One region of the Paenirhodobacter sp. CAU 1674 genome, then DNA from elsewhere that is predicted to be linked to it. Evidence: riboswitches for the same ligand, from Rfam matches in the RefSeq annotation. Region 1 holds a riboswitch; the other holds the start of a gene.
What was found. Region 1 has a riboswitch for cobalamin ahead of nrdH (glutaredoxin-like protein NrdH). Riboswitches for the same ligand answer to the same signal wherever they lie in the genome.
Positions count from the first base shown of each region.

Region 2: another riboswitch for cobalamin. It lies ahead of P2G62_RS00115 (TonB-dependent receptor); the one in region 1 lies ahead of nrdH (glutaredoxin-like protein NrdH).

Region 1 covers NZ_JARHUH010000011.1:58,551-62,759, forward strand. The annotation lists gene P2G62_RS15275 (ABC transporter ATP-binding protein) at 1-384, opposite strand, end outside; gene P2G62_RS15280 (TetR/AcrR family transcriptional regulator) at 655-1,296, shown strand; cobalamin riboswitch at 1,430-1,621, shown strand; gene nrdH (glutaredoxin-like protein NrdH) at 1,726-1,947, shown strand; gene nrdI (class Ib ribonucleoside-diphosphate reductase assembly flavoprotein NrdI) at 1,955-2,371, shown strand; gene nrdE (class 1b ribonucleoside-diphosphate reductase subunit alpha) at 2,368-4,209, shown strand, end outside.
Region 2 covers NZ_JARHUH010000001.1:25,184-29,392, forward strand. The annotation lists gene P2G62_RS00110 (ABC transporter substrate-binding protein) at 1-176, opposite strand, end outside; gene P2G62_RS00115 (TonB-dependent receptor) at 163-2,052, opposite strand; cobalamin riboswitch at 2,182-2,379, opposite strand; gene P2G62_RS00120 (DUF475 domain-containing protein) at 2,398-3,477, opposite strand; gene P2G62_RS00125 (DUF1499 domain-containing protein) at 3,597-4,016, opposite strand; gene speB (agmatinase) at 4,013-4,209, opposite strand, start outside.

The sequences.
Region 1 (4,209 bases):
ACGCGCGGCCGGGCCCAGATGCAGCAGCCCCTGCAACAGGTTGGTGCGCAGATGCGCATGCCGCCCGAGCTTGATATTGTCGAGCACGGTCATGCCCCGGAACAGGGCGATGTTCTGAAAGCTGCGCGCCATGCCAAGTGCGGCCCTCGACGAGGCCTTGACGCGGCTGATATCCTGCCCGTCCAGACGCACGGTGCCCGCAGAGGGGCGGTAAAACCCGGAGATGCAGTTGAACATGGATGTCTTGCCCGCACCGTTCGGTCCGATCAGTGCGGTGACCGACCCGGCCTGTGCCGCAAAGGACACGCCGCGCAGCACTTTCAGCCCGCCGAAGGCCAGCGTGACATTGTCGACTTCCAGGGTGGCGCCCCTTGCCTCAGGCATGATTGAACCCACCCCCCATTTCGCATTTCTGCGCCATGACGGCCTTCCTCCCTTGTTGGGTCTTCCAGGTTCAACCGAACCGATTCGTGGTTGGCGTTAAATCAGCAACCACATGATATAAAATGGAAAACCCTGCTCCCTTATGCACAGACCCGCGGCGCCATTCGTTTCCTCCCCCTGGCGGTCTCGGGTTTCTGTTGCTCTAAACTTACTCACGAGTATAGAAACGTTTCAACAGAAATTTTTGCGAAATGAAGGCGCACACGGAAAATGGCAAAGACACCGATCAAGGCCGTGCGCCCCGACCAGGCAGAGCCTGTTCCGGGGGATCGCCGGCGCAACCGCGAGGTCAAGCGCGAGGCCGTTCTGGCGGCGGCGGTGAGCGCCTTCAACGAGAAGGGCTTTCGTGCGGCCTCGCTGGACGATGTGGCCGCCCGGCTGGGGGTGACCAAGCCCACGATCTATCATTACGCCCGGAACAAGGACGAGATCCTGTTCGATTGCGTCAAACGGGGGCTGGAGATCATTCTGGAAGCGATCGCGGCCCTGCCGCAGGACAAGCGCTTGGGGCGGGATCGGCTGGAGGCGGCGATGACCGGCTATGCCTTTGCGATGACGCAGGATTTCTGCCGATGCGTGACGCGCACCGCCGATACCGATTTGGCCGAACCGAGCCGCAAGGAGTTCCGCAAGCTCAAGCGCCATATCGACGATGTGATGCGCGGGCTGGTGCAGGCGGGCATGGATGACGGGTCATTGCGCGCGGGCGACGCGCGGATCGTCACCTTCACCCTGACCGGCGCGCTGAACTGGATCGGGCGCTGGTACGAGCCTACGGGCCAATTGAGCCGCGACGCCGTCACCTCGGGGGTGGTGGCAACCTTGATGGCGGGGCTGTCGAGCGGCGTGTGACCCGCACCCTGACGGCCCACGCCACGCAGCCCTGCAGTGTTCGCAGGGCGGTGACAGCCGCTGCCTGCGGCGATGCCCGCCGCTTGTTTGCCGAATGCGCCAACCAGATGTTGACAAGGCGGCACATTCGCCTGCTATATCGTGTTGTCTTGGTGCCCGCGACTCGTCGTGGGTGAAAAGGGAAGCCGGTGCGATACCGGAGCTGCCCCCGCAACTGTGAGCGGTGAGCTGAGGCCCGTTATCCACTGGCGCGTCAGCGTCGGGAAGGGGGGCCGGAGCGTTCGAACCGCGAGCCAGGAGACCTGCCAGGACATGAGAAACGAAACCGGACGGAGGGTCCGGGGATGTCGTATCTGCCGTGGCCCGTCGTGCCGCGGCGTGCCTCGTCTCCGATCCTTTCGCCCATGAGCACAGGTCAGGAGACCCCGGATGAGCATTACCGTCTATTCCAAACCCGCTTGCGTGCAATGCACGGCCACCACCCGCGCGCTGGCCGCCCGTGGGCTTGCCTTCGATCTGATCGACCTGACCGAGGATGCCGCGGCGCTGGCGCGGGTGACCGAACTGGGTTACCGGCAGGTTCCGGTGGTGATGGCGGGTGACGACCACTGGGCCGGGTTCCGCCCGGACAAGATCAGCGCGCTGAGCTGAGGCCGCTATGGGCGGGCTGGTCTATTTCTCGTCGCGTTCGGGCAACACCGAGCGCTTCGTGCGCACGCTGGGGCTGACGGCCGATCGTATTCCGATCGCGCCCACAGCGCCGATGCCCGCCCCCCGCGCGCCCTTCGTTCTGATCACGCCGACCTATGCCGACGGGCAGGGGCGCGGCGCGGTCCACCCCCAGGTGATCCGGTTCCTGAACGACCCGGACACACGCGCCCATCTGCGCGGCGTCATCGCCTCGGGCAATCGCAATTTCGGGGCGCTTTTCGCGCTCGCCGGGGATGTCATCGCGCGCAAATGCGCGGTGCCGGTGTTCTACCGCTTCGAGCTGGCCGGAACACCCACCGACATCGCCCGGGTCACAGAAGGACTGGACAGGTTTTGGAAGACGCAATTCTCGACCGCGATCTGAGCGATGCCGCCCCGGCGACGGCGGTGCCCGCCGAATGGCAGGGGCTGGATTACCACGCGCTGAACGCGATGCTGAACCTTTACGACGATCAGGGGCATATCCGCTTCGAGGCCGACCGCATGGCCGCGCGGCAGTATTTCCTGAGCCATGTGAACCAGAACACCGTGTTCTTCCATTCGCTGGAGGAAAAGCTGCGTTATCTGGTCGAGGAAGGCTATTACGAAGCGCAGGTTCTGTCCCAATACAGCCCGGCATTCCTTGCCCGGATCTGGGATGCGGCGTTCGGGGCGAAATTCCGCTTTCCGACCTTCCTAGGGGCCTTCAAGTATTACACCAGCTACACGCTGAAGACGCGCGACGGGAAGCGCTATCTCGAACGGTTCGAGGATCGGGTGGTGATGGTCGCGCTGACGCTGGCGCGGGGCGACGAGGCGCAGGCGCTGGCATTGATGGCCGAGATCATCGCCGGGCGGTTCCAGCCGGCGACGCCGACCTTCCTGAACGCGGGCAAGGCACAGCGCGGCGAGTTGATTTCATGTTTCCTGCTGCGGCTGGAAGACAACATGGAATCGATCGGGCGGGGCATCAATTCGGCGCTGCAACTGTCCAAGCGCGGCGGTGGTGTCGCGCTGATGCTGACTAACATTCGCGAACATGGCGCGGCGATCAAGGGGATCGAGAACCAGTCCTCGGGCGTGATCCCGGTGATGAAACTGCTGGAAGACAGCTTTTCCTACGCCAACCAGCTGGGCGCGCGGCAAGGCGCAGGGGCGGTCTATCTGAATGCGCACCATCCCGACATCCTGCGCTTTCTGGATACCAAACGCGAAAACGCCGATGAAAAGATCCGCATCAAGACGCTGAGCCTGGGCGTGGTGATCCCGGATATCACCTTCGAACTGGCCCGCAAAAACGATGACATGTATCTGTTCTCGCCCCATGATATCGCCCGGGTCTATGGCAAGCCGTTTTCGGAAATCTCGATCTCCGAGCGCTATCACGAGATGGTCGACAACCCCAAGATCCGCAAGAAGAAGATCAACGCGCGCGGGTTCTTCCAGACGCTGGCCGAGATCCAGTTCGAAAGCGGTTATCCCTATATCATGTTCGAGGATACGGTGAACCGTGCCAACCCGGTGGCAGGACGGATCACCATGTCGAATCTGTGTTCGGAAATCCTGCAGGTCAACGAGGCGTCCGAATTCAACGATGACCTGAGCTATCGCCATCTGGGAACGGATATTTCGTGCAACCTCGGTTCGCTCAACATCGCCAGGGCGATGGATGGCGGCGATCTGGGCGCGACGGTCGAGACCGCGATCCGCGCGCTCAATGCGGTTTCCGAGATGTCGGCGATCGATTCCGTGCCGTCGATCCGGCGGGGAAATGACGAAAGCCATGCGATCGGGCTGGGGCAGATGAACCTGCACGGGTTTCTGGCGCGCGAGCGTATCCATTACGGTTCGGCCGAGGGCATCGACTTCACCAATATCTATTTCGCCACCGTGCTTTACCACTGCCTGCGCGCCTCGAATGCGCTGGCGCGCGAGCGGGGGCGCAGCTTCGTGGGGTTCGAGGCCTCGAAATACGCCGACGGCAGTTTTTTCGAGACATACACCACCCGCGACTGGTTGCCGGAAACCGAGACCGTGCGCGCGCTGTTCGCGCGCTTCGGCATCACCGTGCCCACGCGCGCCGATTGGGCAGCGTTGCGCGAGGCGGTGATGACGGGCGGGCTTTACAATCGCAACCTGCAGGCGGTGCCGCCCACCGGCTCGATCAGCTATATCAACAATGCCACCTCGTCGATCCATCCGATCACCGCGAAGATCGAGATC
Region 2 (4,209 bases), on a different contig from region 1:
CTGAGCGAGACGATCTGCCCCGGATCGGCCAGCAACAGCGCCAGCTGATCGGTGCACAGGTTCATCGACACCACCCGGGCGGGCGGCGGCTCGGCCCGTGCGAAAGAGGCCGCAAAAGCGGCCAGAACCAGCAGGGCGCCGCGCAGCGCCCTGCCCCTGCGCTCAGAACGTGCCACGCAACCCGACATAGGCGGTGCGGCCCGCGGTGGCATAGCCCCAGACCTCGGAATACTCGGAGTCGGTCAGGTTCTCGATCCGGCCCACCAGATCGACCTTCGGCGTCAGCGCATATTTGCCCGACAGGTTCACGACCGTGTAATCCTCAAGCTTTTCGGTGGCATAGCTGCCCCAATACTGGGTGTCCCAGGTATCGGCCACATGCCGCATCCCCAGCGTGACCGAGCCCTGCCCCTGCGCGAATGCCCAGGTCGCATCCAGCCCCAGCTGGTGCCGCGGGCGGCGCACTTCGGGCGCGCCATCGGCATCGCTCGACTTGGTGTAGGTGTAGCTGAAGCCAAATCCCAGCCGGTCAGTCGCCTGCCAGTTGCCCGACACTTCGACGCCCCGGCGCTGCGACAGGCCGTCGCTGTTCAGCGCGGTGGTATAGCTCGGGCTGTAGACGATTTCGTTTTCCAGATTTTCGGCAAACAGCGTCACATCGACCGTGCCGCGCCCCCCCGCGAAGGGCAGCTCGACGCCGATGTCGAAGCCCAGCGATTCCTCGGGTTTCAGATCGGGGTTGCCGGTATAGAAACCGGGGGTATAGCCGAATTGCTCATACATCGTCGGGTTGACCACGGCCTTGCCGAGCGAGCCGTGCAGCCGCGCGGTGCCGAGCGGATAGGACGCCGCCAGGTTCCAGGTCGTCGCGTTCTGGAACTGGGCGTTGAAATCCTGCCGCACGCCGGCCTGCACATCCAGCCCGTTGTCGTAGCTGCCCTGATATTCCAGCGCCAGCCCATTGGCGTTGCGGGCATAGCGCGTGCCGCCGGTTTCGCGGCGGAAAACCTCGCTGTCATGCTCGGCCAGCAGGGTCACGCGTTGGCGCGACTGATCGACCGCCGCCCCGTCCAGCGCATAGGCCAGCCGGTAGGCCACCGTTTCGCGCTGCGACAGCGCCATCGAGGTCAGGCTGCCGGTCGCGTCATAGCGTTTGGTATCGAAATCATTGCCGCTCAGCGTCAGGCGCTGCTGCAACTGTCCGCCCAGCGTATCGGCCTGCAGCCAGACCGAGGCCAGCGTCTCGCGCCGCTTGCCGTAATCGCCGCTGTCCACGATATAGCTGTCGGCATCGGTCGCCGCCCAGTTGTCGGCGTCGAAATCGAAATCCTGATCGGAATGGCGCAGCGTGAACCCGGTCGAGAAGGTATCGCTCAGCTGCCAGCGGCCGGTCAGATTGGCCGTGGTGCGGCGCGATCCGTCGCGATCCCCGCCATCGCCCGACTGGTCGAACCCGGCTTCGTCGCGGTGCTGCAGCGAAAAGGCCAACTCGCCCTTTTCACCCCGCGTGCGCACCGCGAAATCGCCCGCATAGCTGCCCGCCGTGCCATATTCGACCCCGGTCTGATAGCTGGTGCCGGCAGTCTGCGCGCGTTTGGTGTAGATCGCGATCACCCCGGTCGCCGCGTTCGAGCCGTAGATCACCGATTGCGGGCCACGCAGCACCTCGATGCGCTCGACATCGGCCAGTTCCAGCCCCGAGAAATAGTATTCGCCATTCTCGCCCATCGTCGCCTCGACCCCGTCGATCAGGACCAGAACGTGATTGCCCTCGCCGCCACGGATGCGCACCTGGGTGTTGTAGGGGTCCGACCCCTCGACCGCGACGCCCGGCAGGGCACGGATCGCCTGCTGCACGGTGGTCAGGCCGCGCGTGGCGATCTGCTCGGCGGTCAGGATCGAATAGGCGCGGCCATAGGCCGATTGCGAAACCGGCAAGAGCCCGCCCGAAACCACGATCTCGTCCAGTGCGAGAACGTCCTGGGCCAGGACCGGGGCGGCCAGCGCGGTGCTGGAAAGAAGCGAAAGCAAAAGCATGCGAGAGCGGATCATCTGTCTTGTATCCTGCGGCGGACCGATACGGCCCCGATGTCGATCTGCCTTTGGAAAGATGCCTTTCCGCCGACGGTGGCTGTCACCTTTCAGCGGGAAGAACCGCCTCCCCACACCCCCCGTGTGGTGGAAATCAGTGATCGCCTCGGCAGGTCTCCTGGCTTGCGGGTCGTGACATCGGGCCGCCTTCCCGGGGTATCCCCAGTGGCCGTGGCCCATGCTCACCGCTTACAGTTGCGGGGGCAGCACCGGCATTGGGCCGAGGCCCGCACCGATTTCCCTTTTCATCCGGCTTTTGGGGCCGGAACCGAAGTGCGGCCCTCTTGGCGCCGCACGGCATATATGTCAAGAATTATTGGGCGTTTCGGGCAGATCCGTGGCCTTGGGCGCAGAATGCGCGCAGGCCCGGTTGAACCGCACCGAGGACAGCAGCGCCAACCCGATGAAGCCTGCCCCCAGAAGGCCGGTGATGACCTCGGGAATGTGCATCAGGGTCTGGGCGAACATGATGCCGCTCAGGATCAGGATCGACCAGAACGCACCATGTTCCAGATAGCGCAGCTCGGCCAGGGTGTTGCGTTCGACCAGCATGATCGTCATCGACCGCACATACATCGCCCCGATGCCCAGACCGATTGCGATCAGGAACAGGTTCTGGGTCAGCGCGAAGGCGCCGATGACCCCGTCGAAGCTGAACGAGGCGTCCAGCACTTCAAGGTAAAGAAACGCGCCCAGGCCCCCCTTGGCGGCCTCGGTCGTCATCGAGGCCCGGTCGAGCACCTGGCCCAGCACCTCGACCGCCAGAAAGGTCAAGAGCCCCGCGACGGCGGCAAACAGGAAGCTGCCCTCGGTGCCCGGCGGCAAAACCCAGGTGAACAACATCACCACGCCCAGCACGAAACCGATCTCCAGCCCGCGGATCGAGGCGCAGGCGCGCAGGCGGCGTTCGAGGGCGGCGATCCAGTCGACCTCCTTGCCCTCGTCGATAAAATAGGTCAGCGCCACCATCATCAGGAAGGCGCCGCCGAAAGCCGCGATCGAGACATGGGCCGAACCGATGATGCGCGCATATTCGGCAGGTTTCGTGGCGGCCAGAACCAGCGCCTCGATCGGGCCGATGCCCGCGGCGATCACCACGATCAGCAGCGGAAACAGGATGCGCATGCCGAAGACCGCGATCACGATGCCCCAGGTCAGGAAGCGTTGCTGCCACTCGGGCGTCATATCCTTGAGCTTGTTGGCATTCACGATGGCATTGTCGAAGGACAGGCTGATTTCCAGCACCGCCAGAACGCCCGCGATCAGAAAGAACGACAGCGCGCCGGTGAAGTTGCCCGAATAGCCCCAGCCCAGCCAGAAGGCCAGAACCAGCCCCACTGCGGTAAAACCGAAAGCCCAACGGAAATAGTGAATGGCCGTGCGCATGATCGCTCCTGTGGGGATATGTCGCACAGATAGGAAGCCGCCCAAGCCCCCGCAAGGCGGCCCCTGTCAGATCCTGCGCAAGTGGTTTGCGCGCAACACCGGCCCCGCCCGTCCGCCGTTCAAAGCCCCGCGCGGCCCAGCCAGCCCAGAATCCGGTCGCGGTTCACCCCCAGATCGGACCGGCCAAAGACCAGATGACCGCGGATATGGACCCGGTCACCCTCGATCCACAGGTTGGTGATGTCGGGAAAGCCCCAGACGGCCGAGCGGGTGACAAAGGTCATCAGCCCCTCTTCGACGCTGCCCTCCAGCAAGACCGTGCGCGGGCTGGCCGCGACGATCCGGCCCAGTTCCGCCAGACGCGCCTGCGGATCGGGGATCTGGCGCACCGCCTCGAAGCCGCCGGTGTCGGGCCAGTCGCCCTCGGTCTTGGTGGCGGCCATCTTGTGCCAGCGGTCGGCGGGCAGCGGCGCCAGCCGGACCCAGGCCGCGAAGCCCGCCACCAGCAGAACCAGGGCGATCAGGCCGATGCGGATCATGCCGGGGCCCCGCGGCGCCGGGTCCAGCCGTAAAGCGCGATCAGTTCCATCGCGACATGGGCGCCCGCAATCGCGGTGGCACCGGTGGTGTCATAGGGGGGCGAGACCTCGACCACATCGCCGCCCAGCAGGGTAATCCCCGCCAGCCCGCGCAGGATCGCCGCCGCCTGCCAGCTGGCCAGACCGCCCCAGA